Gemmatimonas phototrophica: one gene and its partner. The protein of the gene in region 1 interacts with the protein of each later gene in a pairwise test. Links are inferred from orthologs where the notes say so. Each region holds a gene or a part of one and is shown in the gene's direction. Other genes may lie near its edges. The genes, in order: groL and GEMMAAP_RS04425.

Evidence for each region.
Region 2: the proteins of groL (region 1) and GEMMAAP_RS04425 interact in binary tests that used the Escherichia coli proteins (3 or more experiments, as listed by UniProt). The link is inferred for Gemmatimonas phototrophica from one-to-one orthologs.

What each region holds. Positions count from the first base shown.
Region 1 is NZ_CP011454.1:2,017,088-2,032,426, forward strand. Bases 2,576-5,431 are described here. They hold groL (chaperonin GroEL), read left to right. Parts: upstream 2,576-3,115; coding sequence 3,116-4,747; downstream 4,748-5,431. Other genes in these bases: GEMMAAP_RS08380 (co-chaperone GroES), read left to right, coding at 2,801-3,088; GEMMAAP_RS20300 (hypothetical protein), read right to left, coding at 4,902-5,351. In the rest of the region: N-acetyl-alpha-D-glucosaminyl L-malate synthase BshA, read left to right, coding at 1-989; undecaprenyl-diphosphatase UppP, read left to right, coding at 986-1,795; GEMMAAP_RS08375 (biotin--[acetyl-CoA-carboxylase] ligase), read left to right, coding at 1,819-2,550; GEMMAAP_RS08390 (hypothetical protein), read right to left, coding at 5,447-6,007; GEMMAAP_RS08395 (COG1470 family protein), read right to left, coding at 6,019-9,129; GEMMAAP_RS08400 (fimbrial biogenesis chaperone), read right to left, coding at 9,551-10,330; GEMMAAP_RS20305 (hypothetical protein), read right to left, coding at 10,369-10,908; GEMMAAP_RS08410 (hypothetical protein), read right to left, coding at 11,043-11,588; GEMMAAP_RS08420 (hypothetical protein), read right to left, coding at 12,315-12,830; GEMMAAP_RS08425 (hypothetical protein), read right to left, coding at 12,830-13,381; GEMMAAP_RS08430 (hypothetical protein), read right to left, coding at 13,408-15,339.
Region 2 is NZ_CP011454.1:1,044,368-1,059,714, forward strand. Bases 12,218-15,081 are described here. They hold GEMMAAP_RS04425 (ABC transporter ATP-binding protein), read left to right. Parts: upstream 12,218-13,179; coding sequence 13,180-13,983; downstream 13,984-15,081. Other genes in these bases: GEMMAAP_RS04420 (sigma-70 family RNA polymerase sigma factor), read left to right, coding at 12,218-13,027; GEMMAAP_RS04430 (NUDIX hydrolase), read left to right, coding at 13,992-14,546; GEMMAAP_RS04435 (helix-turn-helix transcriptional regulator), read left to right, coding at 14,558-15,081. In the rest of the region: GEMMAAP_RS04340 (zinc-dependent metalloprotease), read right to left, coding at 1-820; GEMMAAP_RS04345 (glycosyltransferase family 2 protein), read left to right, coding at 973-1,770; GEMMAAP_RS04350 (hypothetical protein), read left to right, coding at 1,794-2,294; GEMMAAP_RS04355 (DUF4199 domain-containing protein), read right to left, coding at 2,315-2,869; GEMMAAP_RS04360 (response regulator transcription factor), read right to left, coding at 2,974-3,468; GEMMAAP_RS04365 (L-2-amino-thiazoline-4-carboxylic acid hydrolase), read left to right, coding at 3,601-4,104; GEMMAAP_RS04370 (flavin monoamine oxidase family protein), read left to right, coding at 4,110-5,177; GEMMAAP_RS04375 (hypothetical protein), read left to right, coding at 5,183-5,683; GEMMAAP_RS04380 (DNA polymerase domain-containing protein), read left to right, coding at 5,650-8,091; GEMMAAP_RS04385 (cyanophycinase), read right to left, coding at 8,069-9,121; GEMMAAP_RS19950 (exo-beta-N-acetylmuramidase NamZ family protein), read right to left, coding at 9,195-10,970; more of GEMMAAP_RS04420, read left to right, coding at 12,140-12,217; more of GEMMAAP_RS04435, read left to right, coding at 15,082-15,347. UniProt on the Escherichia coli protein: Part of the ABC transporter complex MlaFEDB, which is involved in a phospholipid transport pathway that maintains lipid asymmetry in the outer membrane by retrograde trafficking of phospholipids from the outer membrane to the inner membrane.

The sequences.
Region 1 (15,339 bases):
GCTATCCGCTGTTCGAGTATCCGCCCTACGATCTCGCCCTTGCGGTGCGTATGCACGAGGTGGTCCGCGACCACCAGCTCGATATTCTGCACTGTCACTACGCCATTCCACATGCGACCAGCGCGTGGATTGCGCGCTCGATGCTGCGCGAGGAAGGACGTGACGTGAAAGTGGTGACGACGCTGCACGGGACCGACATCACCATCGTGGGGCAGGAACGCTCGTTCTTTACGATCACCAAGTTTTCCATCGAGAAGTCGCACGCGGTAACAGCCGTGTCCGATTACCTGCGAGATGAAACGTACCGGGCCTTCGGGTGTGTGGGCTGTCAGGTCGATGTCATCTACAACTTTATCGATCCCGATCTGTACGATCGTACCCGCCATATCTTCCCGATCCCTGCCGATGTCATCAAGGGGCGGCGGGTCATCATGCACATCTCGAATTTCCGCCCCGTCAAACGGGTGCGCGATATCGTGAAAACGTTTGCCCGCATCAACCTCGACGTCCCTTCAGTACTGGTCATGGTCGGTGACGGGCCGGAGCGCGTGGAGGCCGAGGCCGAAGCACGCGACCTTGGCGTGGCGGAGCACGTGCTGTTCCTGGGAAAGATTGATGCCATCGCGCCCCTGTTGGCAGGAGCCGACCTCTTTCTGCTCACCAGCGACAAGGAATCGTTTGGGCTGAGTGCACTGGAGGCAATGGCCAGCGGGGTGCCGGTCATTGGTGCCCATGCCGGCGGGTTGCCGGAGGTGGTAACCGATGGGGTGACGGGATATCTGCGTTCCGTGGGGGATGTGGATGGCATGGCCAGTGCCGGCATTGCGCTGCTGCGTGACCATGACCGCTGGAAAACCATGAGCGAAGCGGCTGCGGCAGATGCCCGCACGCGATTCAGTGAAGCGGCCATTGTCGCGCAGTATGAAGCCTTATACGAGCGCACCATCGCGCAGCCTTCTACTCTGCACTCTCTCTCCGATTCGCTGTGACGATTTTTCAGGCCATTGTTCTTGGGGTGGTGCAGGGACTTACAGAGCTCCTGCCGGTGTCCAGTTCTGCGCATCTGGCGCTGACACCGTATCTGCTCGGCTGGCAAGATCCCGGGCTCTCGTTCGACGTGGCGCTGCATTTCGGCACGCTGATGGCGCTCGCATGGTACTTCCGGGCGGAATGGGCGGAGATGACCAGAAGCGCGGTCAGCATTCTTCGGCATCGCCGGATTGAGACCATGCACGAACGGCGGCTGGTATTCCTCATGGTGGCCACCGTGCCCGCCGGCGTTGGTGGCTTACTGCTCAATGATCTCGCGAAGACCACGTTCCGATCGCCCTACATCATCGGTACTACGCTCATCGTCTTGGGCATACTCCTGTGGGCGATCGATCGCTGGAGTGTGCGCTCGCGCAGTATTGAGGAGATAACGCTCAAAGACGCCATCGTGGTGGGATGCGCGCAGGTGCTGGCCCTGGTCCCCGGTGTATCCCGTTCGGGATCAACCATCACGGCTGGACGCTTGCTCCACTTGGATCGCCCGAGCGCGGCGCGCTTCAGTTTTCTGATGAGCATGCCCATTACGGTGGCCGCAGTACTCAAGGAGGCTCCGGAGGCGATCCGGGTCGAAGGATTCTCCCTGCCGTTGGTCTTTGGCGTACTGGCTGCCGCCGTCAGCAGCTGGCTCGCCATCACGGTACTCCTGCGCTACGTGAGCAAGCATAGCTTTGGCATCTTCGCCTTGTATCGCGTGCTGTTGGCCGGCGTCGTGTTCTACACGTTGGCCATCCGCGGTCCCTCATGACGCGTCGCGTTCACAGGTAGCCCATGACAGCCCCGTCGCCCGCACTCATTCACCAAGTGGGGCTCGCGCGTCTCGACTACCATGTGCGTGTCACGTCAACCATGGATGTGGCGCACGACCTGGCGGAGCAAGGCGCACCGGCGGGCACACTGGTGCTCGCGGCAGCGCAGGAAACGGGACGCGGGCGCAGCGGCAAGTCATGGATCTCCGAGCCCAATGCCGGTTTGTGGTGCACCCTTGTGGAACGTCCGCTCGATACGCGCGCCCTCGATGTGCTGGCGTTGCGCGTCGGGCTCGCACTTGCCGAGGCGTTGACGCCGCTGGTTGACGATGTGGTGCAACTCAAATGGCCCAACGATGTGCTGGTGGCGTATCGCAAGCTGGCTGGCGTGTTGATCGAAGTGCGCTGGCGTGATGGACGACCCGAGTGGGTTGCCATTGGTGTTGGCATCAATCGGCGCGTTCCACCGACATTTCCCGACGTCGCCTGTGTTCGTGCCGATGTTTCGCGCGACGCGCTCTTGCTTGCCGTGGTCCCCGCGCTGCGACGTGCCGCCGCTGGAGTTGGGCCACTCACCCAGACGGAATGTCAGGCGTGGTCGGCTCGGGATTGTGCGCTGGGGCGCCGAGTCATCGCACCAGCTCTCGGTACGGTCGGCGGCATTACCCCCGATGGCGGGGTCCAGGTTCTGGACCTGCAGGGCTCGGTGCGAGTGCTGCACAGCGGCTCGCTGATCTTCGCGCCGGACGCCTGACGTCGGCCAATTTGGCAGCGAGATCACTGGTTTTGTCGTCTCGAGTGCCACCTCGGCAAACGGGCCTGCCTATCTGGCTTGATGCTAAGCTGTTGATTTTAATGGGTTTAACAGCTTCGTCCGCCGCTTGACGGGACCCCGTTCCCTGTCTAGGTTATACCTCGTTAGCACTCACCTGTGTTGAGTGCTAATCACAGTGAAGCACATCCTACTGTCCGTCCCCTGACACTGTTTGCAGGAGATCACCCGTATGTCCAAGGTCGCGCCGCTCGCGGATCGCGTAGTCGTGAAGCCGCTCGAAGAGGCGGAGCAGATGCGCGGAGGGTTGTACATCCCCGATACCGCCAAGGAAAAGCCGCAGCAGGGTACCGTCGTTGCTGTTGGCCCCGGCCGCTATGAGAAGGACGCCCGCGTCCCGATGGACGTGAAGGCCGGAGACAAGATCCTCTACGGCAAGTACAGCGGCACCGAAGTGACGATCGAGGGCGAGCAGCTGCTCATCCTGCGCGAGTCCGATATTCTCGCCGTCATCAACTGAACCGCACTCCAACCGTAAAGAGCTACCATGGCTGCTAAAGAACTGCATTTCAACACGGAAGCGCGCGCGGCACTCAAGCGTGGCGTTGATCAGCTGGCCGAGGCCGTAAAGGTCACGCTCGGCCCCAAGGGTCGCAATGTCGTCATCGACAAGAAGTTCGGCGCCCCGACGGTCACGAAGGACGGTGTGACGGTCGCCAAGGAAATCGAACTGGCCGATCCGATCGAGAACATGGGCGCGCAGATGGTGAAGGAAGTCGCGACCAAGACCTCCGACCTCGCCGGTGACGGCACCACGACCGCCACGGTCCTCGCCCAGGCGATTTTCCGTGAAGGCCTCAAGAATGTGACCGCCGGTTCCAACCCGATGGCGCTCAAGCGCGGCATCGAGAAGGCCGTCGCGTCGATCGTCGAAGAGCTGAAGCGCATCTCCGTGCCCACCACGGGCAAGAAGGAAATCGCGCAAGTCGGCACGATCTCGGCCAACAACGACCCCGAGATCGGTAACCTCATCGCGGAAGCGATGGAAAAGGTCGGCAAGGACGGCGTCATCACCGTTGAAGAGGCCAAGGGCCTCGAGACGACGCTGGAGACGGTCGACGGTATGCAGTTCGACCGCGGCTACCTCTCGCCGTACTTCGTCACGGATCCGGAAAAGATGGAAGCCGTTCTCGAGAACGCGCTCATCCTGATCCACGACAAGAAGATCTCGGCCATGAAGGACCTCCTCCCGGTCCTCGAGAAGGTGGCGCAGCTCGGCAAGCCCCTCCTCATCATTGCGGAAGACGTCGAAGGCGAAGCCCTCGCCACGCTCGTCGTGAACAAGCTCCGTGGCACGCTGCGCATCGTCGCCGTCAAGGCGCCGGGCTTCGGCGATCGCCGCAAGGCGATGTTGCAGGACATCGCGACGCTCACGAAGGGGCAGGTCATCTCCGACGAAGTCGGCTTCAAGCTTGAGAACGCGGTCCTCACGGACCTCGGTTCGGCCAAGCGCGTTGTGATCGACAAGGACAACACGACGATCATCGACGGCGCTGGCGAGCAGAAGGACATCGAAGGCCGCGTGAAGGAAATCCGCGCCGCCATCGACAAGAGCACGTCGGACTACGATCGTGAGAAGCTCCAGGAGCGTCTCGCGAAGCTAGCCGGTGGCGTGGCCGTCATCAACGTCGGCGCTGCGACCGAAGCCGAAATGAAGGAAAAGAAGGCCCGCGTTGAAGACGCGCTGCACGCCACGCGTGCCGCCGTCGAAGAAGGCATCGTCCCGGGCGGCGGCGTCGCACTCGTGCGCGCGCAGCATGTCCTCAAGGACGTCAAGGTCGCCGAGCGCGACGAGCAGATCGGTGTCGACATCATCCGTCGCGCCATCGAAGAGCCGCTGCGCATGATCGTGCAGAACGCTGGCGGTGAAGGCTCGATCGTGATCGAGAAGATCCGTACGGCCAAGGAAACGAGCTTCGGCTACAACGCCCTCACGGACGTGTACGAAGACCTCGTGCAGGCTGGCGTCATCGACCCGACCAAGGTCACGCGTACGGCCCTCCAGAACGCGGCGTCGATCGCCGGTCTGCTGCTCACGACCGAAGCGCTCATCGTCGAGAAGAAGGACGACAAGCCGGCGGCGCCGGCTGGCGGCCCTGGCATGGGTGGCATGTACTAAGTCGAACGCCTCGCGTTCAACCGTACCACGCCAAACACAACGGGCACCCCAATCGGGGTGCCCGTTTGTGCATTGATTCATTGATTGATTGATTCGCTCAAGCCATTGGCACGACCACGCGCACACGCGCCACGGCCCGCAGCCGTCAGGCCAGTCAGGGCAGTGGAACGACCCTGAACTGGAGGGCAGATGACAAACCCACCGCGTCAGGACGCTGCGACGTTGGACCACCTGCGGTAAAGCGGAGAGAGACCGGCACACCTGGCGTTGGTGTGGAGCCATCGCCGATAGCGAGCCAAGTCCCGCTCACCGGGAGGCCACTACCGTCCGTCGGCCACCAGCTAATCGGTGCCGTCACACCAACCGTGGGAGCCAGTCGCACCTGCAATTGCCAGCCACTGTTGCTGCGCAGCGTCACGGTGGCACGGAAGCACGTCAGGGGGGCACACCGATCAAGCGGGGCACCGCTTTCGGCGAACACCGGCTGTGTCGGTTCAAGCTTGAAAAACGCTCCGATGACCACACTGGTGACGGTCTCTATCGGCAGGGGCGCGCCGGTCGTCAGTCTCGGCGAAGGCTGGCTGACACCAGCGGCCGGGCTCATGGCCGCCCCCACCACCAAGCACACCGTGGCACATGTAGCGCGACGGCGGGAGACAGGGAGCGGGCGTCCGCAGTGCTGGCACACGGACCATCCCTTCACGGGGGACTCACCGAAAAGGAGACAGGGAGCGTGCAGTTCGCCTCCGACACCGGGCCATCTGTGAGCCAGCCCAGACCGACCCGCAAGAATACGTCACGCGGTTGCCCAGTCGTGAATGTTCCACCACTGAACACGGTTGTTGCCGAGAGACTGACCGGTGTCGTCCGCGTCGCGGAGGTCGTTCCCCATTGAATCGTCGAGGCACTCTTGTTGGTGCAGGAACCGGTCAGCGTTGCACTCAGCGCTTGCATTGAGACGCGCCACGGGGCATTCGACTGCACGAGCAACTGAATCGACCCGCTGGCATTGAACATCCCGGCGGTGTAATCGTCCACGCCAAGCTGCCCGCTGGCTGGCGTAAGGGAGAAACTTGTTCCCGGGGTCACCACCAGACGACGCGTGGCCTGAATGGTCGAACTGATATTCACTTCAAGTCGGCAGGACGAATTGTTCGAGGTGCCGGTGACGCAGGTCCCTTGCGCCAAGGATACGCCCCACGGCGTCACGGCGAGCAGCAGCAGCCCAAGCACACGCATCAGCAGAGGGGTCGTGGACACCGGGGCGCGCCTCATTGTGCTCGCGGGCGAGATGCGGGAGACGGACGCTCGATCCGAGATCGAGGGGCTTTCCGCAACCGTCGCGTCGGTGCCGGCGGAGTGCCCGGCTGCATTCGGACTCCAGGCGAGGAGGCATCAAACGTTTTCACACGAATCGGACGCGCCCGCATGCTGATGGTCACCAGCTCAGGCGTATCCGCGCCACCTATATGCACCACCGGCTCAGCGTCGGACATGCTCAACGGTTCCTCGAGTGTCGAGGCGTCGACGCCAATGGTGTACCGGCCACTGGGTAGTGCTTCCAGAACAAACCGTCCCGCCGTGTCGGCGCGGGCATAGAAGAGGCTCCCGACCGTATCGCGGGCAAACACCACGGCATCGGACAGCATCAGCGATCGCAAACGCAAGCTGTCGCTCCCACCCACATACAGGGCGACCCGAACGGGGCGAACAAATCGCAAAGCAACCGGTTCGCCATAGGTCACGTTCTGAGAGGCGGCGAGCAGTCCCACCGGGACAGTTCGTGCATCGAGGGACTGCTCTCGCTCAGCACAGCTGAAGCGTCCGCTATTGTCCGTCTGCAGCAGACGGGTGCCGCAACGGATGACCACGCCTCCCACCCCACGCTCGTTGCGATCGCGGCGGCCGTTGCCATTGTCATCGCGAAAGACCTGATTGCGTGCGCCCGACATCAGGCGTGGGAGCAAGGTGGTGCGATCCACGCGAAGGGTGTACGCCATGGGGGTGCGGCGACCACCCGCAATCATGTTCATGAACGGGTTGCGCTCCGCGGCCAGGGTAATGGAGAGCCCCATTCGCAAATCCACCGTGGCCGCGGCCCGAGCCGACCAAAACGCTGGTCCGCTCGCGCCAATCTGCAGCCGCTGCACCTCGCCTTCAAACGACAATGGCGATGAGAGGCGCGGACGCACCCGCTCGGCACGAATGTGCAGTGACTGCTGCGCTGGAAGATTGCCCGCTGCCGCCGAGAACTGCTGATAGGTCCAGTTGGCCTGCATCGTGCCGTGGGCAGTACCCCGGAGCAACGATACCGAATGATCCAGACGCCACTGCCGCGATTGCGTGTTGAAGGTACTGTCGGCGAGCGCACGGTCGATGCGCGACAGCGACGAACGTGTAATGACTGATGTCCCAAGCAGGGTGTGGGACCACATGCCGCCGCCGCTCACTTCCGTATTTCCCAGGCGCGTGTTTTCTACGGTTGAACGGAAGGTGCCCCCGCGGAGGTCAAGACCTAAGGTCCCGAATCGTGGCAGATCCACGGCAGGAGCCACCGACCACCCGCCGTTGTGCAGCGCACCCAGCAAGGGATTCGCATCACGTTGCCGCCAGCCGTTCACGGCCACAAACCCGCGTGACCCCAACGACCGCGATGCGGCGAGGCTCACCTCGTCTGTGGCCCGCGCGAAGCCGGCAGATCCGCCTGGCGCGTGAAGCACTCGTGCTTCCACAAAGGAGCGCGCGCCGGTGCGCTGGAAGGTGCTGGATACGCCCACGCCGCGCTGCAGACCAGCATCCCGATAGGCAACTTCCGTCTGCAATTGTGATCCACCGGCCTGCCCGATACCGGTCCGCACACCGTACGCCGTCAGGGTCCGACGCGTAAACTCATCATTGAGTCGGCTGCCAAACGCCGAGGCACGGAATCGTGATGAGGTAAAGCCCATCTCGGCACCTTGCAGACGCCCTGCGCCAATGGGGAGCAGGGAAGTGCTCATCGTCGTCCCGAGAGGGCGCAGATCGAAACCGCGGAGTACCAGACCGGCGCGTTCGATCGCCACCGCACCACCCAGTCCCGCCAGGTTGTAACCGCCGAGTTCTGCTTGCGGCACCATGGCGCTACCCGCCTGGATGTGTAACGCCGGGTGCCGAAGCTCAAGAACCGGCGGACCGGTCAACATCCCCGAACGCGCCAGCAGCATCCCACTGGTCCCCGATGCGTCGAGCGCACCGGCATAGCTGAGTCGCCCATTGAGGATCGTGGAATCACTCAAGTTGCCGGCAATCCCAACGGCATAGGCAGTCGCCCCCGGTTGACCAGCGGTGTGGCCACTGATCACCGAGGTGGTGACTCGGGTGCCCGCTTGCTCCCGGGCAAAATCACCCATGACATCCACCTGCAACTGGACCGTCGTGTCCCGCTCCCCGGGGCGCACCAGGCGCACGGGAAGCATGACCAGACCGCTGTTGGCCTGTGCAGGAATCCAGAGGCGCAGCGACACGGGAAGGCTTTGCCCTGGCGCGACGCGCTGGGCGCGACTCGCCGTGCGCACGTCGGCGCGCCAGTTCTGCGGAAGCCCAACGCCAACTGCGGCGAGTTCCTCGACGTTGCCGGCATTGGTCACCCGCAACGCCATCGACGTCCATCGTCCACGCGTGGCCAGCAACGACGTGGCCTCCATGGTAAGGCTGAGCTGGCGCCGGGTTGGCACGTTGAGCTCAATGGGGACCGATGCTGATATGGTACCCACCGAAAACTCCGCCGTGGCCGCGAGCGATCGCCCCGCCGGGGCGCGACGTGACACACGGAACGCCACCAGGATGGCCGTGTCCCGCACCGGGTTGATGCTGCCACTGATGGGACCGAGCACCTGCACATGACGACCGACCACCAGCCGGTAGGAGGCCGACCGCAACGTCATGGCCGCATCCAGGCGCACGGCGGCAGGAATGGGCACCCGAACAACGGTGACCTCTTCACCTTTGGTATCGGCGCGCACTGGGATGGTGCCCGAATCACTGGCCACGCGATATGGCGCCCGCGCGGCGAACGCCTGACCAGCAGACAGGGGCCGCGCCGGGACTGCCGAAACATTCGGGATGCCGTCGGACAATCCCATGGAACTGCGCGTGATACTGCGCGTGACGCTACGCGTGGCAAATGCTGTTTCGGCGTTGTTGCTCCACTGCGCTTGTGCCGCAGAGGCGCTGCCGGCGCAGAGAACGAGCGCGAGGGCAGCACGTTGCCCCAGGAGCCGTACCAGAGGGAAATCGGCCGCGGACATCGTCATCGCCCCTGACGCAACAGGAACCGCATCTCGGTCGACGTCGTACCAATCGGCGTTGTTGCCGGATTCCAGCTCAACGGGCGGCACACCCATACCACAAAGGTGGTGGCGCCGTTGGTTTGCATCAGAACGGGAGCCTGCGAAGCGTTCGGCGAGGAAACGCCCGAAACATCCAGGGGGCAGTCAGCAATCGACGTGGGTGCCGCGCCGCCGATGCGAAGGCGAAGCCCACCTGGCGGTTGCCCTTGTGCACCGAGGGTCACTTGACACGGCGTCCGACCACACTTCAGCACCGATATCGTGAAGCTGCCAAGGACAGCCACGCCATTGGCAAAGTCTGAAGCGGACGGGATTGCTGAAACAGGGGAGTACGTTACGGTGAGACAGCTGTTCGAAATTCCCGCCACGCACGCTTGCGCGTCTGAGACGGAAGGCCGGCCGGCCAGCGCAAACGTGCCCGTCGCTATCGCGACAAGCATGCGGCGCAACGTGACGGGACGGCCGAACACCATGCTCAGCGTACCTCGTGAGTGTACATGCCCGCGGCAATCTCACTGCCGCCGTAGTCCACGACACTGATCAACAGGTACCGCCCCGCCGGTAGCGTGGGCAAAACTGCCGTGGCGTGCATGGTGGCGCCTGGCAGTGCGTACATGGGAGGGAGATCGACCGTCTGCACGAGGCTGTTGTCTTCACGACGAATCTCAATGCGGGCCTTGGTCACGAAATGACGCGCGCCCTTGTTGGCAAAGGCGACAATGGCCACATCCTGATCACGTCCATTCGACTTCGTACGCGCGACCGACAATCCTTCCACTTCGCCATGGAGCGTGAGTCCTTCGGGCGCCACATACACCTTGAGCCCCGAGCGGATGTTGTACAGCAATTGACGCCCATTGGCCTGCGCGCGTGGTGCCGGCGTTTCGACAACCACCAGCGACCAGCATTCCTTGGCCCTCGATGCTGGACCGGTATAATCGATGCGTACGCTTTGTGTTTCCCCAGGCTTGAGCGTCAGCGCCTGCGGAAAGACCTGCAGCGAAGGGGCGCAACTTCCGGGCACGGTACCCGCGGGGAAGAACCGGTTGTTGCCATCGGGGGCTCGATCCCAGTCTTCAAGACGCACTACGGCCTGTGCGGCCGTCTGGCCGTCATTGCGGACGGTCAGGACACCGCTCCGCTGGTCCGTCCCGTCAGGGCGCAGAAACAGATCGAGCTTGTCGATGGCCAGCTGAGCGCTGGCACTGGACGGCACAAGCGCCGTCAGTGCGGCCACCAGAACGAAACGCGGCATGACACGCGACGTACGAAGAGGGGCTGGCGGAGTGAAAGTCATGGGGAAGTGAGCGTAAGGTTCACAGGGAGCGTGTAGGCACCCGGCGGACTGCCGGTCCATTGCCACAGCGTCCGATAGAACAGAGAAATCGTTTGCCCCGCCGTGGCCGGAGCCGCTGTGCCGGACGCGGGCCAAATGGTCGTGGCGCTCGATGAGCTGGTCCACGGACCGCCCGCCGTTCGGGCCCAGCGAAGATCTGCCGACGATTTCGCTGGATTGCTCGACGCGCCGGTGTACTGCCAGGTCGCCGCCGCCGCTTGCACCGTCACCCGGTACGGAGCGTTGGCCAGCACGGTAAGGACTGGACCTGGAGCGTCCTTCAAGCCCGCCGCAAAGTCTGCCGCTGTAAGGGCCGGCACGACGGTGGTGGCCTGACTCAATGACAGGCGAAACACCTCTGGTCGCCCCAGGCGGAGCGTGACCGTCACGGAGCAGGAGGTGCCCCCATTGCAGGCCGCCTGAGCCGATGCGGTGCGCGGAGCGAACGCTCCCAGCACCAGCACCAACCACACAGGGGCAGCAAGGGCGTGCAACATCCTCGACCTATGACGAGTGACGTTCCCCAACAGGAAGCGGGCACCGCACTTCGCGTGCACGATCATGACCGGGCGACCCCGACGACCCGGGCGGCGTCATGCGCGTGTGCGCATGCGCCACCCGGACAATCAGGTCACGGACTGGACAGCGTATAGTTGATCGCCAGCGAGTACGAACCCGGCACGTCGCTGCCCCAGCTGTACAGCACATTGTAGCCAATGTTGACCAGCGAGGCCGAAGTGGCGGCCGTCGACGTGAACACAGTCTGTCCCGCGGTGTTGCTCAGCGTCAGAAAGGTGGACGGGTTGGCCGGCAGGAAAATGCGCAGGTCCGTGGCCGGCTTGGCATAGGGTCCCGACCAGGCGGCGGTGGCCGCCGTTGCCGTTACAGTGACACCGGCGTTGGCACTCACGGTCAATGCCGTGGGGTCCGTGGTGCTCTTGCCACCAGGGGCGCCGAAGTCTTCAGCCGTAGGCGAAGGCAGCGTCGTGGCCGTGGTGATTTCCATGCGCGCCACCCACGGAATCGTGGCCGATACCGTGTTACGGACGAAGCAAGCACTGGCAGCGGCGCTGGGAGTGCCACCAGTGCAGTTGGCGGTATTCGTGGCTTGCGCCTGAGCGGTTCCCGCCAGGACGGTCGACATGGCGACCGCGGCGATGATCCGAGTGACCTTCATCGATCTACTCCGGAAGTAGGGTGTGGTCGGGGGGATTCCCCGTCTGGCTGCCCGGCGTTGGTATGGGGGGGCCGGGAACGTGATAGCCACCTCATAGAAGATCTGCCCCGGTTGTTCGTCACAAAAACTTGAATGCGTAAAAGGTCGTACCCAGCTTCCGGAAAATTGCAGATTCGCGTGATAGCAGTGCCAGCGTTGCTATTGAACAGCCAGCGTCGTCTCCCCACTGTGACGATCATTTCAATCCCGGTCCGGCGCGCCGTTAGTTCGCTAAGTGTATCAATAGCAACAGCTTGCCTACTGTCTGCCTGTCTCCCGTCAACCAGCGAACCCCCCGGTGTCACACCGGTGGAAGGGCAATGGGACGTGTCGGGGCTGTCTGCAAGTGGGGCAGGGGGCACATTTCTGGGGGGCCTCACCCTGCGCAGCACCTCCGCCAGTGGATTTACCGGCTCCTATGACGTCCTGGAAACGTCAGCCCAGGGACAGCAACGACGAGTGGCCGGGCCAGTTGGCGGCCGCATGGCTGGTGCCACGACGGTCGAGTTCGACGTGACGCTCGGCGGCAGTACGCGCCGTCATGTCGCAAGCGTCGTGGGCGATTCGCTGCGGGGCAGTTGGTTCGATGTCGCCACGGCCGGATCCGTGGAATCGTCCGGCTCGTTTCGGGCCATACGAAAAAAGTAGCGCGCCCGTTCGCCGCCGATGGTCTCCGGCAGCGTACCGCTACTGACGAACCAACCGGAATTGCAGGAGCGAGGCGATGTCGAGCTCACTTGGCAGCCGCCCACCTGGTCCTTTGAGTCGTGCACCGTAGAGGGTCACCTCAACCACCTGGGTGCGGGTCGCAGCTCCGCCCTGCAGCACGCTACTCCACACCATTGCGTTGAGATCTGCTACCGGGACGGCCGGAGCATTGATACTGCTGATCGCCAGGGAAAACCCTTGCGGTGGTCCCCACAGCTTGCTCTCCAGGCGCCACGCGGCATTCGCCTTGGCCTGTACCATCACGGAAAAACAGCGCCCTGGTGCGCACTTCGCCCGCTTCGGCGCAATCACCGAAATACCGGCCGTCCGTGCGTCGTGAACGAAGGGCACGGCCATGGAGGCGCTGGAGACTGTCCGAGGCTGGCCTTGCACCTGCTGAACCGGGCGAGACTGGCCCAACAAAGACGCGCCCACCAAGGCGAACGAGACCACCGACACGCCACACACCATCATCACCGCACGGCCATGGCGCATCAGTATGGCTCGACCGTAAAAATGAGAGGGAGCAGGCAGGTTGCGGCAGGTGCGTCGCTGGCCCAATTCAGCCCCACCCGGAAATGCACGGTGCCAGCACCGCCGCCCGTCGGACTCGCCTGGGTGAACAACAACTGGCCTGTGCCGGTACTCGGGAGCGCGTCCGTTGCGGTCGATGTCGTCGTGCCCACGGTAACGGAAGACGCCGGTTTATTGTTGCAGCCGCCAGTCAGGGTCGCAGTTGCGCTGCGCACATAGATGCGGATGTTCGCGTTGGTCCGCCACGTGAGCGTGAGAGGAGACGCCGGAACCGCGAATCCTCGTGCAAAGTCATCGGCCGTGATTATGCCGTTCGCCGGCGCCAGGGCGTACGACGCAGATGGCGCCTCCATCTGTGCCGTCACGGGGATTCTTGCCAGCGGTTCAAAAGTGGCCGAACAGGTGCGCTCACTTTCCTTCGCGAGGACAGTACACGAAATACTTTGCGCTTCGGCCAACGCCGGGAGGAGAAAACACCCGAACACCAGCAGGCGCGTGGCCGCAGGGTGCAAACGTAGAAGTTGGCGAAGAAACCGTCTCATGATTTCGGTGGCATCGGGGCAAGGGTCTTCAGACGCAGGGGACGCGGCCGGACGTCAACAGTGAGCAAGGCTGGTGTCGCTTGCCCGGACACCACGATCTCCGGCGGGGCGCCCACCAGCGTTGCGGGTTCACGCATCGCACCGGGGTCGAAGTCGAGGACGTAATGCCCCGCGGGCAACGCGTCGAAAATAAACCGGCCATCCGTCTCCATCCGCGCTTGCCACCGCGTTCCCTGATCATCGCGCACGCTGAGGATCGCCAGTCGCAATTCACTCGCTGCCAGTCGCGTGGAGTCGGCCGCGGATACCCGCAGCGCGACCACGATCGGCTGGACGTGCTGGAGCGCAACGTCGTGTGGGCCGTCAATGTTCGCAGGGGCGACGAGCCCAAGAGGGACTGTTCGCAAGTCAAGACTGCTGCGCAGATGGCCGGGACAGCTGAACATCCCCTGAAGATCCGTGGTGCTGGCGACCCCGGCGCACTCAATGGCAATGGCTGGAAGCGGTTCATCGCCACCATCAAAGCGTTGATTGCCGTTATGATCGACAAAGACCCGACGCCGCCCGCTGGCCCCGCGCCTGAACTGCGGGAGACGGGCTCGCTGCTCCAGTCGAACGCCATACGTCATGGGCGGTGGGCCACCCGTCAGCAGTCGAAGAAACGGATTGCGATCGGATGTAATCACCACCCGCGTGGTGCCCGGCAGTGGGATCGCCACTTCACTATGCACCATCCATCCGCCAGCCCTGTCGGCCGCCGACAGCGCACGCTGGGCGTCGAGCATGAGTTCCACCGGCCGGTCGAAGAGGTGGGCAATGGTCAGCCGGTCCATCCGGACACTCACGATATCCTGCCGTGCTACCCCCATCGCGATGCCCTGAAAGCCGAGCGCCGCCCACGAGACATCAATCGTACCGCGTGCGTGGCGCACCCCCAGCCTGACCTGATGCTCGCCACGACGCCCGCGCGCATTTCGAATACTGAAGCTGTCAGCCGACGTACGTCGCGCCAGCACGCCGTACGATGTCCGCACCCGGGCGTACCAGATGCCCGTCTGCAGATCCGCACTGATCGCTCCGGTCTGCTCGTCGTTGTGATAGCCAATAGGTCCACTCTGAACGGCAAACGTGGAGCCTCGCAACTCGGCATTGAGAATCCCCCACGACGTGGGCGACCAACTCGGGGTCACAAACCATCCCACGGTTTGCATGCGTCCGATCGCCGAGGCAGCATCATGCTGCAGCCACCCCCCGCTGGCCACCTGCGTAGTGGCTGAAAAACGATGGGAGAGATTGCCGGATGCTTCACTGCCGGCTCTGGCGAAGCGCTGATTCGTCCCGGGTGCATGCACCACGCGCACATCAAACGCCGAGGTCGCCGTCTGCCGTGAGTAGGCGGCCGACGCACCGGCACTTCGTCGATGGCCCTGCACGAATGACGATTGCTCATAGGGCGATCCGGGAAGGGCCAGCGAGCTGCCATCAAGGTTCCCGAGCGACCGCACGGCGGCGGCGGCAGACAATTGCCCGCCGCCGAGGCTCAGGTCAGATCCGTAGAGTGTGAGTGACCTGACGCGTTGCCACATGCGCGCATCATCGACCGCTGCCGCTTCAAGGCCCACTCGGCCACTCCAGACGCCTCGATCCAGATGCGCACCGGCCAATGTCCCGCGGCCGGTGCCCGGCAACCCGTGCATGGCCCGCATCTGGCCAAATGGCACACCACCAAATCCGCCGAGGCGCCAACGCCGACGGTTCCACGATACCTCGCTCCCGTATCCCGCCACGAAGGCTCCCGCGGGATCGCGCAGGCCAACATTCAGCGCGCCCGCGCTGATCCCGCCGGACGGCATCTGGAGCGATAACATCGGAGGCATCGTCAGGAGCCCCGCGCGAGCCAGTCCGAAGGCCGCGGCCTGATCCTGGCT
Region 2 (15,347 bases), 960 kb from region 1 along the record:
CCGAGAAGTACCCCACCCGGGCATCGGCGTGACGCGGGCGCATGGGCACCTTGGGGAGCAAGACGATCGACTGACGCGTCTCCATCGTCACGGTGGCCCCATCCGCATCGCGGGGCGGAGTGGCGGCGTCGAACGTTTGCACCTGCCGCACTTCGATGTTGATGGGGAAGCTGCGCACACTGGCGATGTAGCTGCGCGCCGCATCGTAGCGGCGTACCCCATACGCCCGTCGCTGGGCCGCATCCAATCCGCTGGTAGCCGGATTGTCGTTGCCAAAGAAATCCGTCACATCAACCACGTACGACGCGCTGTCCTTGCCAAAGGCGGCAATGGGAAAGGCGCCAATAATGGCCGGATAGTTGTTCTGCGCCACGCTACGCGCAATGGGCAGCGTGTCATCGGCCACGGCACCGGTGTTGATACTCTTGAGTACGATGCGCTCATTCACGCGTTCAAAGCGCACCAGACGCTCCGCGAGCGAGCTGCCGGCGCTCAGAAACCCACCGGCACCGGCCGGCACGCCAGAGACGCGCGTGACCATGAGAAAATCGCGCCCGGCCAGCGAGTCCGGGACTTCAAAAAAGTACCGGTCGTCCACGCGATGCACCGAAATGCCGCCCCGCTCCGTACGCGCCCGCGCCGGAATGACCTGAGCGTACGGCCGCGGTCCGCGGCGCGCTGCTGCGGCACCGTCGATGGCCGGCCCGACACCGACCGGGGGCTGCGCCCCAACCGGCGGCGTTTGTTGGGCGCCCGTGCCGTCAACGGGTATGGCAATGCACGCAACGAGGGCGAGCGCGGGTATTCTGAAATCAGGCATGGTGGCAAAGCAGAGGGAGACTGGCGCCGAACACGAAAGCGGGACGAGATGCGCAATACTGTGTGACAGACGTCGAGAAGGCGAGGTAGAGCGACGTAGAACGGTGAAGTTCCAACTGCAGCCTCACCAGCGGTACGCCGACCTCCAGCATAGTGCCCACGACTTCCCTGATCATTGCTACGTACAACTGGCCGGCGGCGCTCGATATTGTGCTGCGCAGCGTGCGAAACCAGCGCTGTCTCCCTTCGGAGGTCCTGGTGGCCGATGATGGGTCGGGAGAGGCCACCCGGTTGATGGTCAAGGCGCATCAGACCGATTTTCCGGTCCCGTTGCGGCACGTATGGCATGAAGACCGGGGGTTCCGGCTCGCCGCCATCCGCAATGAGGCCATCCGTCAAGCCACCGGCGAGTACATCGTCCAGGTGGATGGCGACATCGTGTTGCACCCGCGGTTCATTGCGGCCCACACGCGTTTCGCCCGCCGTGGCAGCTATGTGCAAGGCAGTCGGTGCATGCTGGCGCCCGGGATTACCAGCGATCTGCTCCGGACGCGCCGGCATGAGGTGCGCTGGTTTGCCCGCGGCCTCGGAAATCGGCAGAACGCGTGGTACGCCCCCTGGATTTCGCGCTTCGTTGGCGGACCACGGGATGCCGACCGGCGAACCCGGGGCTGTCATATGGCGTTCTGGCGGGACGATTTACGCTCTGTCAACGGCTACGACGAACGGTTCGTGGGATGGGGACGCGAAGACAGTGAGCTGGCGGCGCGACTTATCCACGCCGGTATCCGGCGTCGGAACTTCAAGTTCGGCGCAGTGGCCTATCACCTGTGGCACCCCGAGGCGCCACGCGATCGCTACAGCGTCAACGACGCCCACTATGAGACCACCCTGCGGGAAGGTCGCCAACGCTGCGAGACGGGGTTGGTGCACGCCCTCTCGCCACAATGATGGCGGAGCGCTAACGTTGCGCCATGTCTTCACTCCGCTCCTGTCCATCCGCGCGGCGTTCCCGCACCCACGTCCTCACCACCATGCTGGCTCCCCTGGCGGTGAGCCTGCTGGCGGGGTGCTACAGCTATCGCCCGTTGGCCAATACGTCTGTGCCGGCCCGGACCGATCTCCGGCTGTACTTCACCGCCGATGGCGCCCGCAGTTTGCGCGATGCCGCCGGCTTTGAGCTGCGGCAGCTGGACGGCGTGGCGGTGCGCACGCTGGCGGACAGTGCCGTCGTCGTGCGCCCCAGTACGGTCCTGACGGTAGACGGTAATGAATTGCCGTGGCGTCGCGGCGAACTGGTGGTCCCCTGGCGTACGGTGGAGCGTTCCCAGCAGCGCACGATGGACAAACGTCGGACGCGCGGGTTTGCGGCGGTCATGGGCGCCGTCTTTACCGGTGTGGTGTACTTCGCGCTCAAGAGCATCAGCGGTGGCAGTGGTGCCACGCTTCAGTCAGGCGGCGGCGTTCCGGAATAGCTCGGGACAGCCTCCTCCCTTCAGCTCGTACCGTCTCCACTGGCGGCCAAGGCGCCCGCCGCACGCGGTTTGCGCGACAGCAACGCTGCCGACAGGAGGATGTACACCACGCCAACCGGCAGTGGTTCGAGCATCGTGATGGCGGCGTTGGTCAAGGGATTGTCGTATATCACCTTGAATTCGTCCATCTCGACGTTCATGGCGGCAATCTCCTGCGCCGTGGCACCGCGCGCTTCCAGCTTTTTCAGCGACGCCGCCTTGTACACGGCAAAAAAGTTGCTCTGGCCGCCAAAGTACCAGGCCTCCCACGTGGCGGTGTAGCACGCACTTGCCACGAGCATGATGGCGCTCCCCACCAGCACACCCCGCCCGAAGGTGATCGTGCGCGCCGGCTGGCGATCGCGGTACTGACGCACCCCGAAATAGATGCAGGTGAAGGCCACGACCATCGTGGCGTACCCCACCAGCATGCCATAATCCATGCCGAGCTGTTCATGAAATGGCAGCGTGGCGGCGAACATGGCCGACAGCACCGCGCCCCCCAGGAACCCGTACTTCAGGACGACCGACTTCATGACAACCTCCGTGGTGGTGAATGAAGCGGTATCCTGGGCAGAACCAACGGGTGGCGCGTCACCCGAACGGGTGATTTTTCGCCTCCCCGCCAAAAATCACCCGTTCAGGGGAGCAGACCAGCGTCGCGGGCCATCTGCACTGCCTGTGTCCGCCGCGTAGCCTGCAGCTTGAACAACACCCGGCTGGTGTGCGTCTTGACCGTATTCTCACTCACCGACAGCCGGGTGGCCATATCACGCGTGCTCAGCCCTTCGGCAATGAGGGTCAGCACGTCGTATTCACGCGGCGTCATCCCCAGCTGCGCCATGGCGTTTGCATTCGGTACAAAGGCCGAGCCCCCCGCGGAGGCGGGAGTGGTTGCGGTGGCGGCAGTAGGCACCGGCACCTCCACTCGTTCCAGCACCCGCTCCACCACCACCCGCTCGCGGGGCGACGTGAGCTGTCGGCCAAACCAGAGCCCCAGCCCCACGCAGACCACGGCGACCACGCCGGCGTACACGGAGGCCGTATCGGTCAGAACCAGCCACCGATACTCCGCGACTTGCAGGGCGGTGATTGCCAGTCCGGTCACCAGGCCGTACAGCAGGACCGTTTTCATGCGCGCCCCAACGGCTCATGGGCAGTCACCCCAATGCGGGGGCCCACCTGGCTGCTCAGCACCGGATGTAGTTTGGAGATGGTCACCGCCAGCAATCTACTGCCGCGCTTCGCTCCTTCAACGCGACGATCCATGCCTCTCCCTACCGACGCCGAGCTGAATGCCATTGGCGTCCTCAAGCGCCGCCTCATCGAAGCGCGGGTGCTCGCCCCCATGCTGGACGCCATGAGTGCCCGGTTCGGACGCGAGGCGGTCCAGGAGATCGCCCGGTCCGTCATCATCGGCCTGGCCGAGGCCCAAGGGGCACAACTGGCCAACAGCGTGGGCGGGTGTTCACTCGCCCATTTCGAAGGCACGCTCGATCGCTGGAAAGCGGATGACGCGCTGCAAATCACCGTGCAGGAGTCCACGACTGAGCGCTTTGCGTTCGACGTCACACGGTGCCGGTACGCCGAGATGTACCGGGAGCTCGGCATCCCCGAGCTTGGTGCCATCCTGTCGTGCAATCGTGATGCCGCGCTGATGGACGGCTTCAACCCCGACGTGGCGTTCACCCGCACCCAGACCATCATGGGCGGCGCCACGCACTGCGACTTTGTCTATACCCTCAAGCGCGCGCCCCGCGCGAGCGCATGAGCCACATGCCCGTGCACGCAGATGTAGTAGTCGTTGGGGGCGGTCTCGCGGGGCTGACGGCGGCCGTGCAGTTGCAGGCGCGAGGCGCACGTACGGTAGTGCTGGAAGCCGCCTCGCTCCCCGGCGGGCGCATTCAGTGTGTGCGAGATGCCGAGTCGTCGGTGCCGGTGGCCGATCTCGGTCCCACCTGGGTCTGGCCCGCGTTTCAGCCCGCCGTGACGCAGTGGATGACCGAACTCAATGTGTCGGCTCTCGCTCAGTACCATGACGGTGATGGCATCCTTGATGGCTGGGCACCAGCGCCCGAGCGGTACCTGCTGCCGTCTCAAGAAGGGATGACACGGCTGGTGGGCGGCCCGACCGCGCTGGTTGATGCGCTACTCGCGCGATTGCCCGTCACCAGTCTCCACACCGGGGCGGCGGTGAGCCGTATCCAACAGGACGAGCCGGGGGCGCTCCGTGTGATCACTGCAGGGGGTGAGCGATATGTCGCGCCACACGTGGTGCTGGCAACGCCGCTGCGGGTTGCCGCCCACACGATCGACTTGCCGCCACTCGATCCCCTCGTCGAGGCCCTGATGCGTGACACCCCCACCTGGATGGCGCCGCAGGCCAAGGTGGTGGCGATCTACGAAACCCCCTTCTGGCGTGCGCGAGGATTATCCGGCCGCATTGCCAGTCGCGTGGGCCCGCTGGGCGAAGTGCACGACCATACACCAGCCACCGAAACGTGCGGTGCGCTGTTCGGATTTGCCTCCTGGCCGCCCGCCCAGCGCCAACACCGTGAGCGTTTCGAGGCTGCTATTCTGGCCCAACTGCAGCGGTGCTTTGGCCCGGAGGCGGCAACACCACAGGCCCTGCACATCAGGGACTGGGCCGACGTTCCGTTCGCGGCCACACCCGCGGACCTGACGGAGCCCCCGCGGCATCCCGACCCTGCACCGGCACTACTGCGGACGCCACACTGTGATGGACGGCTCCTGCTGGCCGTTTCGGAAACGTCGGAAACAAGCACCGGCCTCATTGAGGGGGCTCTGCTGAGCGGCGAGCGTGCCGCTCGACTGGTTGTGTAGCCATATTGTTAGCACTGGCCACGGCGTTTGATGCCGGTGAAGCGTCTCTCCAAACGGACGGTGTGATGTACGGAACGGTGATTGCGGTGCATAACGTGTTGGCGTGGCTGGTGCTGGCCATTGGGCTGATGGTCCTCGTGCAGGCGGTCACCGCCAAGGCCACATGGGGACCGGAGCAAACATCGTGGGTGCGACGGCTCACGCTGCTGGTGCACCTGCAGTTTGTCGCCGGGCTGGTGCTCTGGTTCGTGAGTCCTACGGTCGCCGCCGCGCGCGCAGTGATGGGGACAACCATGAAGGACGCGGCGCTCCGTCGTCTGGTCGTTGAGCATCCCACCCTCATGCTGCTGGCCGTCGTGGCCGCCACCGTCACCAGCGTGATGGTACGGAAGGCGCCGAGCTCCGAGACCAAGGCCAAGAAGGCCCTCATGGGCACACTGCTCACGCTGGTCCTGGTGGCGGCCGTGATTCCGTGGCAGAACCTCATTTCGCGCTGGACCGCCTGACCATTCCGCGAGACGAATGGCTGTGGGGGTGGGACACCACCCCCGGCATCGTCTCGGTGTGGGCCGAGGAGTCCGGACAGGCGACCGTCTGGCGACGGCCCGACGGTGGAGCCCTCCTGACGGAGAGGGCCAAATTCCGCCCCTGGGTCCTGCTGTCGTCGGTTGACGATCTGCGGGCGGCTGGTGTGCGCTACCAGCATGATGACGGTGACGCGAACGCGCCCGGCATTCGCGTGCGAGAGCTCGCGGGGCCGGGCGCGTTGCGTGTGGCCGTGTCGGCAGAGCGCTGGAATGTGTTGGAAACGGCCATCTGTCGCGGGGCCTCCAAGCGCCTCGGGCAACGCATTACCCGTGTGCAGCAACTGCCACGACACGAGCGACACGTCCTGCCGCCGGAGGAGCAATACCTCGTGGCAACCGGTCGGACCTACTTTCGCAATCTTGCGTTCGCGCAACTGCAACGGCTGCAGTTCGATCTCGAGACCACCGGGCTTGACCCGCGTGTTCATCGCATTTTTCTCATCGCCGTTGGGACACCGCACGGCGATGTGGAGCTGCTGGAAGCGCGCGGCCAGGACGATCACGCGGAAGCCGACCTGCTCAGGCGTTTCGTGACGCGGGTGCAGCAGCTTGATCCCGATGTCATTGAGAATCACAATCTGCACGGGTTCGATCTGCCGTTTGTGCGGCAGCGTGCCAAACAGCTGCGCGTACCGTTGCCGCTTGGGCGGCTGCACCATACGGCGCTGGTGGAGCGCGCCGCCATGCGTGGCGTGTCGAGTGATCGCGATGGGGCTGATGAGCGACGGGTACGGCTCATTGTCCCTGGGCGCGAATGCATCGATACGCTCGACGCCGTCCGGCGTTACGACTTTGCGGCGCGTGAATTGCCCGGCTACGGACTCAAGGCGGTGGCACGTCACTTCGGGCTCTCCGGGCCAGCGCGCGAACTGATCCCTGGCGATCGGATTCACGCCGTGTACGCCAGCGATCCGGATCGCGTACGGCGCTACGCCGCCGCGGACGTTACCGAAGTTGCCGGACTGGCCAGGATTCTGGGGGGCGCCGCCTTTGCGCTCGCGCGCATGGCGCCCCGGCGCTACGAGCGGCTCGCCGATGCCGGAGCAGCCACGGGAGTCATTGATCCGTTGCTCGTGCGTGCCTATCTGCGGGCGGGGCACGCGCTGCCCGCGCACGCTGATGGCGACGGCACGGTACACAGCGGGGCCGCGCTCTATCTGTTCACAGCCGGTGTGGTACAGCGGGTGGTGAAGGTGGACGTGGCCAGTCTGTATCCGTCGCTCATGCGCGCGTTTCGGATTGGCCCGGTACGTGATCCGCTGCAGGCGTTGCTGTTCCTGGTGGACCAGCTGGTGGAGCAGCGGTTGCACGCCAAGCAGCGGGCCAAAGAGGCGGCGGCCGGATCGGACGAACGTTTCACGCAGGAGGCCATGAGCGCGGCCATGAAGCTCGTGGTCAACTCGGCGTACGGGTATCTGGCCGCCGGCGACGGGCTCACGCGCTTTGCCGACGTGCACGCCGCCAACGAGGTGACGCGTCGTGGCCGGGAGACGCTGTTACTCATGTGTCGTGCACTGGCCGAGCGTGGCGCTCAGCTCATTGAAGCCGATACCGATGGGGTGTACTTCGGCGTCCCCGACCACTGGAGTGAGCACGACGAGCGCGCGATGGTGGATACTGTGGCGGCCCTGCTGCCACCGCTCGTTCGGCTGGAGTTTGAGGGGCGTTACGCCGCCATGCTGTCGCACGAAGCCAAGAACTATGCGTTGCTGACCTTCGATGGCCGCCTGCAGCTGAAAGGCGTGGCCTTTCGGTCCAGCCGCGCAGAGCCGTACGGTGAGGCCTTCCTGCGTACCGCCATTGCCCGACTGCTGGCCGGCGATGTCATTGGGGTGCGCGCGGCCTATCTCGACACGCTGACGGCGCTGCATGGCCGTGCCGTGCCCACGGTAGACGTGGCATCGCGCGTGCGCCTGCGGAAATCCCCCGAGGCCTACGCGCGATCACGCCAGCAGCGCCGGGAGTTCGCTTATGAAGCCCTGTGGCAGAGCGGGCGCCAGCAGTGGGCGCCGGGCGATCGTGTACGCGTCTACCGCGGCGCCAACGGCACCGGGCGCGTGATCGATGAAGTGGAAGACGAGGCACGGCTCGATCACGATGCGCGCGACTACGATGTGGCGTACTACGCGGCGTTGCTGCGCCGGACCTTTGCCGCGCGATTGGCGCGCGCGTTCCATGCCCACGACTTCGACCTGCTCTTTGCCGACGCCGAGCAGCTTCCGCTCTTTGCGCCGGCACTGGAGACCATCCGGCCAGTGGCCACCCGCGAGGATGACGTGTGGCAGCTGTTGGAACCGGAACCGCTCAGTACAACAGGCCAGACGTAGATACCACGCCGCTTGTAGTGGCCGACACACTGTACGGGGTGCCTGCCGCGGTCCAGCTGTTGGCGTTGAAGGTGCCGCCCGCGGGGACCCGCAATACCTGCATGGCTCCGTAGACGAGCGGGGCTGACAGGGTGGAAGCCCCGCGACTGGCGGTGGTTACCAGATACGCGCCGTTGCCCGTTCCAAAGACGGTCGCCGTGCCGGCCGCCGTAATGCCCACACCGGCGCCCTCATCGACCGCGAGCCCGCGCGGGGCACTGGCTTTCCCATCGGCCTGAAGCCGGGCGAGAAAGGTGTACAGCCGTCCCATACGATCCCGTGGCACGAAGTGCGGCTCCGCCAGCGTGTTCGTGAGCTGCGGCACGTTGAACAGATTCCGCGCAAACGTGATGGACGGGTCGTACGGGTTCGCGAGCGCCATGGCCGATGTGGTGGACACGGTTTGCGCTGAGTAGATGTGCTCGCTGAGTACATTGAGCCCCGCACTGGTGCCACCCACCGCCGCGCCCTGACCGAGCCGCGCGTTGACGGCGCTTTGCAACGCCGTACCCGTCCAGAGATTCACATACGTGGACTGGTCCCCACCGGCAAAGAAGATGACCTCGGCTTTCCCAATGGCATTCGACACGGTGGCACTGTTGGCGCCAGCCACCGAGGTAATGACAAAGGTGGTGACCGTGTTGGCCCCCAGCTTCGCGAAGTACGTGTTGTAACCGCTGCTGCCACTCGTCCGGAGCACCACGACGTCGCCGAAGCCCGAACCGCTGGTGCGTGTGCCGCCCTGCGCGAGCAGCCATTTCATGCCGGCGGCATCGTCGGTGCCACCGCCGGCCACGTAGACGGCCCGATTGCCCCCGTTCGTGGTGACATCCGGGCCCTTGCCGGTCACGTACATCTGAAACCCGGTGCTCGGCTGTTTGGCAAACAGAGCGTCACCGGGTGCCGTCGGCAATGCACTGTCCTGATGGCAGGCGGCGAGCAGCGCGACTGCGGCGAGGCGCGTCCCGTATGCAAAGTGTCGAGACGTCATGGCAGGGCACGAAGGGATTGGGATGGACAGGCATGCCGCGACGGCATTTCGCCGGGCGCCGCGAAAGAATGCACTAGCGCGTTCCCACCGGATAGAGCAGGTAGGGTTGAATCCGCGCACGAAAGCGGGCCGCGTCTGCATTCCACCCCTCAAGAAGGGCATCAATCGTGCCTTTTTCGACTGCGTTGGCCAGCGCGTCAGTCCCCGCCAGCAGATCGATGCTGCGCCGCCGGTTGGGACCGTTCAGTGCTTGCCCTCGCCACGAGAATTCTTTGGGGTGCGCGACGTAGAACGCGCGCAACATCCGGATCCCCACTTCGACGGGGCGAACCGCATTGCGATCGGTGACCACCACCTTGATCATGGGGATGGTCGTTCCGCCAAACTTGTAGCCGGCTTCGATGGTGCGGGTGGTCGTGTCAAAACGCACGCCAGGCATCCTCAGCGCGTTGAGCGCGCTGGCTACTGCGGCATGATCGGTGAGATAATCCGCACCGATCAGCGTGAACGGGGCGTCGGTGCCGCGCCCCTCGGTGGCATTCGTCCCCTCAAAGAATACGGTGCCGGGATACAGGAGTTCGGCGTCGAGGCTCCGCAGGTTGGGCGACGGATTGACTCGCGGCAGACCGGTTTCGTCGAACCACAGGTCCCGCGTGTACTGCTGCATGGGAATGACGGTGATGTCTGCGTTGAGCGCCTTCGTGCCCACGAGGTAGCGCATCAACTCACCAGGTGTGAGACCATAGCGAAGTGCGACCGCGTGCTGTCCGACCAGTGACCGGTAGGCGAGATCGAGGATGTTCCCCTCAACTCGGTCCGCGCGAATGGGGTTGGGGCGGTCCAGAATGATGATGGGCTTGCCGGCACTCGCGGCGGTCAGGGCCAGCGTCCACTGGTACGTGTAGACACGGGCCCCGACATCCTGGATGTCGTAGATCAGCACATCAATGTCTTTCAGCATGTCCGGCGTGGGGACCCGCACCGCACCGTACAGCGAGTGCACGGTGACGCCTGTTCTGGCATCCACCCCGCTGCCGACCTTTTCACCGGCCTTGGCTTCTCCGCGGATGCCATGCTCAGGGCCATACAGTGCCGTGAGCTTGACGCCGGGGGCGTTGAAGAGCAGGTCGACGGTGCTGGTGCCCTTCCGGTCGCGCCCCGAGTGATTGGTGAGCAAGCCGACACGCTTGCCCCTGATGAGATGCAGGGAATCGGCCAGCAGCACTTCGATGCCCGGGATGACGTTGCCACGCTTGGCCGTCGGTTGGCCGTCCGGGAGGTCGCGCGAAGCCCCCCACGGGGCGGGTGGCGGAGGCACCGGCGTGCGGAGATCAAACTCCACACGAAAACGGCGGGAGGTCCCTTCACGCTCCAACTGATAGACGAAGGTGCTCGTGGTGACGTCCACCGTCCACACGTTGGTGCGGGCGGCCGGAATCATGGCTTTGGTGAGGCTGTCAGCGGCAAAGGCCATGCGCGCCGCCGACCCACCGGGACGGGCCTCCCCGCCATACTGGGTCACGGCGTCCGCCGAGCCATCCTCGTGCCGATGATCGTGCTTGAGCCGCACGCCGTCGGCCGTGCGAGTGAACACCCACGTCCGGGAACGATTGTCGCCGACATGAAAGGGGACGCGAACCGTATCGCCGCACTCCCGTACGTGCATCACCAGGCGTTGTCCCAGCATGGCACTGTCGGTTGGCTGGGGGTTGATCAGCCGGCCTTCGAAGGCCTGGCCGCAGCGGGCCCGCAGCGCCTGCAGGAAGTCGTCGGCCGGGTCGCGGGGGCGGGCGGGTACGACGGCGGCCAGGGTCAGCAAACCGACCAGCAGGGGCAGGGGGATCGGCATGGCGGTGTGGCGGGGCAGAGGAATTGAGGGGAATCTGAAATGAAAACCCGGAACCCCAAACTCCAACCCACAACCCGGAACTGATCAGTTTCGGGTTGTGGGTGAGGGTTACGGGTTCGAGCAAAAAACAAAAACCCGCCAACGATGTAAATCGTTGACGGGCCTCTATTTATCTCAGTCGGGGCGACAGGATTCGAACCTGCGACCTCGTGCTCCCGAAGCACGCGCTCTACCGGGCTAAGCTACGCCCCGTTGACTGTCCAACACCCATGATCCGGATGACGTGCCCCCATTCGGATCTCAAAATGCGCCTGGAAGGACTCGAACCTCCAACCTTCTGATCCGTAGTCAGATGCTCTATCCAATTGAGCTACAGGCGCAACGGATCGTGTATCACCTACTGCCAGCGTGTCCCACTCCCCTTGCCACGAGGGCAAGGGACCAGCAACCTAGTGAGTCTTTTCGGCCGTCGCTACTGCTCCGTCCGCTGATTTTCACCCGGGTACCACACCTACGATGGGTCGTACAAGACTCGAACTTGTGACCTCCACGATGTCAACGTGGCGCTCTAACCAACTGAGCTAACGACCCTCGACATCGGCCCTACAGAGCGGGAAACGGGACTCGAACCCGCGACCCCAACCTTGGCAAGGTTGTGCTCTACCAACTGAGCTATTCCCGCGTTTCACCCCTCCAGCCCAAACCGGAGGGAACCGCCGACCCGCTTTTGGTCTTGGTGAAAGTACACCAGACCGAACCGATCGGGGTATGGAGCTGAGGGGAATCGAACCCCTGACCTCTTGAATGCCATTCAAGCGCTCTCCCAACTGAGCTACAGCCCCGGCACCCCTTACCTCCCCGCACCACAAACCATGACCAGCGTCCGTGCCCGCAGGGTATCAGGAACCGCGCAGTCTAGTCAGGTGTATGTCCGGCGTCAAGCAGACTCGCAGAACTCGCACTGGCGAATAGCTCGCGGTGGCGTATCTTGCATGGCTCCCCCCAGTTCGCTGATGAACCTGCCGATACTCGGCAGGGCCAGCACAACCGGTGCGGGATCCGGGGTGAGTGCCGGCGCCGATGGCTGGCAAGCCGACCCCCCGTTTCGCAGCTCTTTTTTCGTCTCCTCTGCAGGGATGATGTCTCATCCCGAGGTTGCATAGCACACCATGACTGAAGTCAAGCGGAAGCGCCGTCGCGCGGCCCCCGCGGGCATCGCGCCCAGCGAACCGGAACGCGACATCCTCGACCAGTACCTCTACGAAGTCTCGACCTATCCGCTGCTCAAGGCCGCGGAAGAAATCGAGCTCGCCAAGAAGATCCGTGCTGGTGACCAGGATGCGCTCCAGGAACTGGTGAAGCGCAACCTTCGCTTCGTCATTTCCGTCGCCAAGAAGTACCAGAACCGCGGCCTGCCGCTCATCGACCTGATTGGCGAAGGCAACGTGGGGCTGCTCACCGCGGCGCGGAAGTTCGATCCTGACCAGGGCGTCAAGTTCATCTCGTACGCCGTGTGGTGGATCCGTCAGGCCATTCTGTCGTCGCTGGCGCGCCAGGGACGCACGGTTCGCGTGCCGCTCAACCGCACCGCCGACCTCTCGCGTATCATCAAGGCCTCGGAAATCCTGCGCCAGAAGCTGCGCCGTGAGCCGTCGCCCGAAGAGCTCGCGCAGGTCACCGGCCTGTCCGTAGACGTCGTGCAGTCGCTCGCCGCCCTCAACACCGGCGACGTGCGCCTCGATGCGCCGATGGATCCCGATGGCGATCGCTCGCTCATCGAACGGTTCGTGGCCGACGAAATGCCCGACACCGAAGAGGAAGCCATGAACCGCTTCCTCACCGACGAAATCGAGCAGGCGCTCTCCACGCTTCCCCCGCGTGACGCCAAGGTGCTCCGCCTCTACTTCGGCCTCGAAGGCGGACGCGAGCACACCCTCGAGGAAATCGGCTCCATGCTGGGCGTGACCCGCGAGCGTGTGCGCCAGCTTCGCGACCGGGCGCTCAAGCGCCTCCGCGAAGGCGATGTCGGACGCGCGCTGAGCAGCTTCGCGGCGTAAGCAGCACCGGCCGCGACACCGCGGCCACGCACAACGCGAAACCCGAACTCAAAACCCGGAACCGATCAGTTCCGGGCCCTGAGTTCGGGTTTTGCGTTTTTGGGGGTCGCGAACTAGCCACAATCGCCCGAAGCCGTCATATTTGTGATCCGATGATCGAATTCAAGAACGTCCACAAGGCATTCGGCCCCAAAAAGGTCCTCCGCGGCTTCTCCCTCACGGTCAACGAGGGAGAAACCATGGTGATCATCGGCTATTCGGGAACCGGCAAGTCCGTCGCCATCAAACACATCGTCGGCCTGCTCGAGCCCGACGAAGGCGAAGTGTGGGTGGACGGGCTCCGGGTCGATCAACTCTCGCGCAAGGACCTCTACGCGCTGCGCGGCAACATCGGCTACGTCTTTCAGTTTGCCGCGCTGTTCGACTCCATGACCATTGGCGAAAACGTGGCCATGGGGCTGCGCAAGCAGGGAGAACTCACCGAACAGGAAATCGGGACTCGCGTTACCGAAGCCTTGAATCTGGTGGACCTCCCCGACGTGCAGAACCGCATGCCCTCCGAACTCTCGGGGGGGATGCGCAAGCGCGTCGGCATCGCGCGCGCCATTGCGCTGCGCCCCAAGTACATCCTGTACGACGAACCCACCACCGGCCTCGATCCGGTCACCTCGGCCACCATCGATCAACTCATGGTGCGCATGCGTGAACAGTTGGGCGTCACCGGCATTGTCATTACCCACGATATGCGCAGCGCGTATACCGTGGGCACACGCATTGCCATGTTGTACGAGGGACAGGTGCATGCTGTCGGCACGGTGGACGAAATCCAGCACAGCAAGGATCCGCTCGTGCGGCAGTTCGTGGAAGGGCGTCCTACCATTGACGATGAGTCGGTCCTCGTGGCCGGGTTGCCGGGCAGCTTGCCGCCCGATGTGGCGACCACGCCCCATCGCTGATGATGCCCATGCCCTCCCGCGACCCGCACAAGCGCCCACGCGCCAAGCTGGAGACCTCGGCTGGGGGCGTCGTGTATCGGTTGCAGGACGGCGAACCGCTGTTTCTGCTCATTCGCGACAGCTACAAGAACTGGGGGTTTCCCAAGGGACACCTCGAGACCGACGAAGCGCCGGACGCGGCGGCCGTGCGTGAAGTCCGTGAGGAAACCGGACTGCACAACGTGATGCTCGACGGGGAGATCGACACCATCGACTGGTTCTTTCGCTTTCGCGGAAAGCTGGTACACAAGGTGTGTCACTTCTTCCTCATGCGCACCGAAGCCGAAGACACCATTCCGCAGCGCGCCGAAGGGATTACCGCCTGCAAGTGGGCCTCGTTCAGCGAAGCCCTCGAGATGGTGTCGTACGCCAACGCGCGGGACGTGCTGCTGCGCGCCAACGCCATGGTGCAGGGCGTTGATGTGAATCTCGATCCGGCCGAAGCGCCGCGTCGCGCCACCCCGCCCGCGTCCATGCAGGCGCTGGCGCCTGTAGTGCCGTCGGCTCCGCGTTCCGCGTCCTGAGTTCGCGCGACATGTCCCCTGCCACCAAAGCGTCGGAATCGACGGCGGCCATGCTGTGCGTGGTGGCGCTGCTCAAGCGTGATCGGGCCCGGCACATGGTACGCGCCGCTTTTCCGCGCCGCCGCGCGCATGTGGTGGCCGCCAAGACCGCCGCTGAGGTAGAGGCGCACTTGGTCAAGGAGTTGGTGGACGCCGTGATCATTGACGCCGGCGCGGGGGACGACGCGCACCGCTTGTTGTCGCGCGCCGACGAGTTCTCGAGTGTGCCGTTCCTGCTCATCACCACGCTGCTGCCGGCCGATGCCCCGCTGGTGGCCAGAGCCGCCGAATCCGGCGTCTGCGACCTGCTGGTGGAAGGCGTGGACGATGCCGCGGCGCGCGAGCTGGTGTCCCGCCGAGCCTTTTCGGCCCGCTTCGAGCGGGCCCTCAGTACGCCCCCGGCCACGCTGCACCTCGAAACCCCCCTCCAGATTGCCGTCTGGCAGAGCGTGGTCAAGCGCGCCGGTCGCCCCGTGCGCACCGACCAGCTGGCCAAGGAACTGAGCGTGTCCCGCGAGCACCTCTCGCGCAGTTTTGCCGTGGGGCAGGCGCCTACCCTCAAGAAGGTCATCGACCTGGTGCGGGTGCTGGCGGCCGCCGAGCTCTCCAAGAACTCCGGCTATGACGTGCGCGACGTCGCCGAGGTGCTGGGCTTTGCCAGCTCGTCCCATCTCTCCAGTACCACCCAGCGGCTCGTGGGGGCCAAGGCCTCCAGTCTCAGCCGGCTCCGGGCTATGGATCTCCTGGAACGGTTCAGCCGTT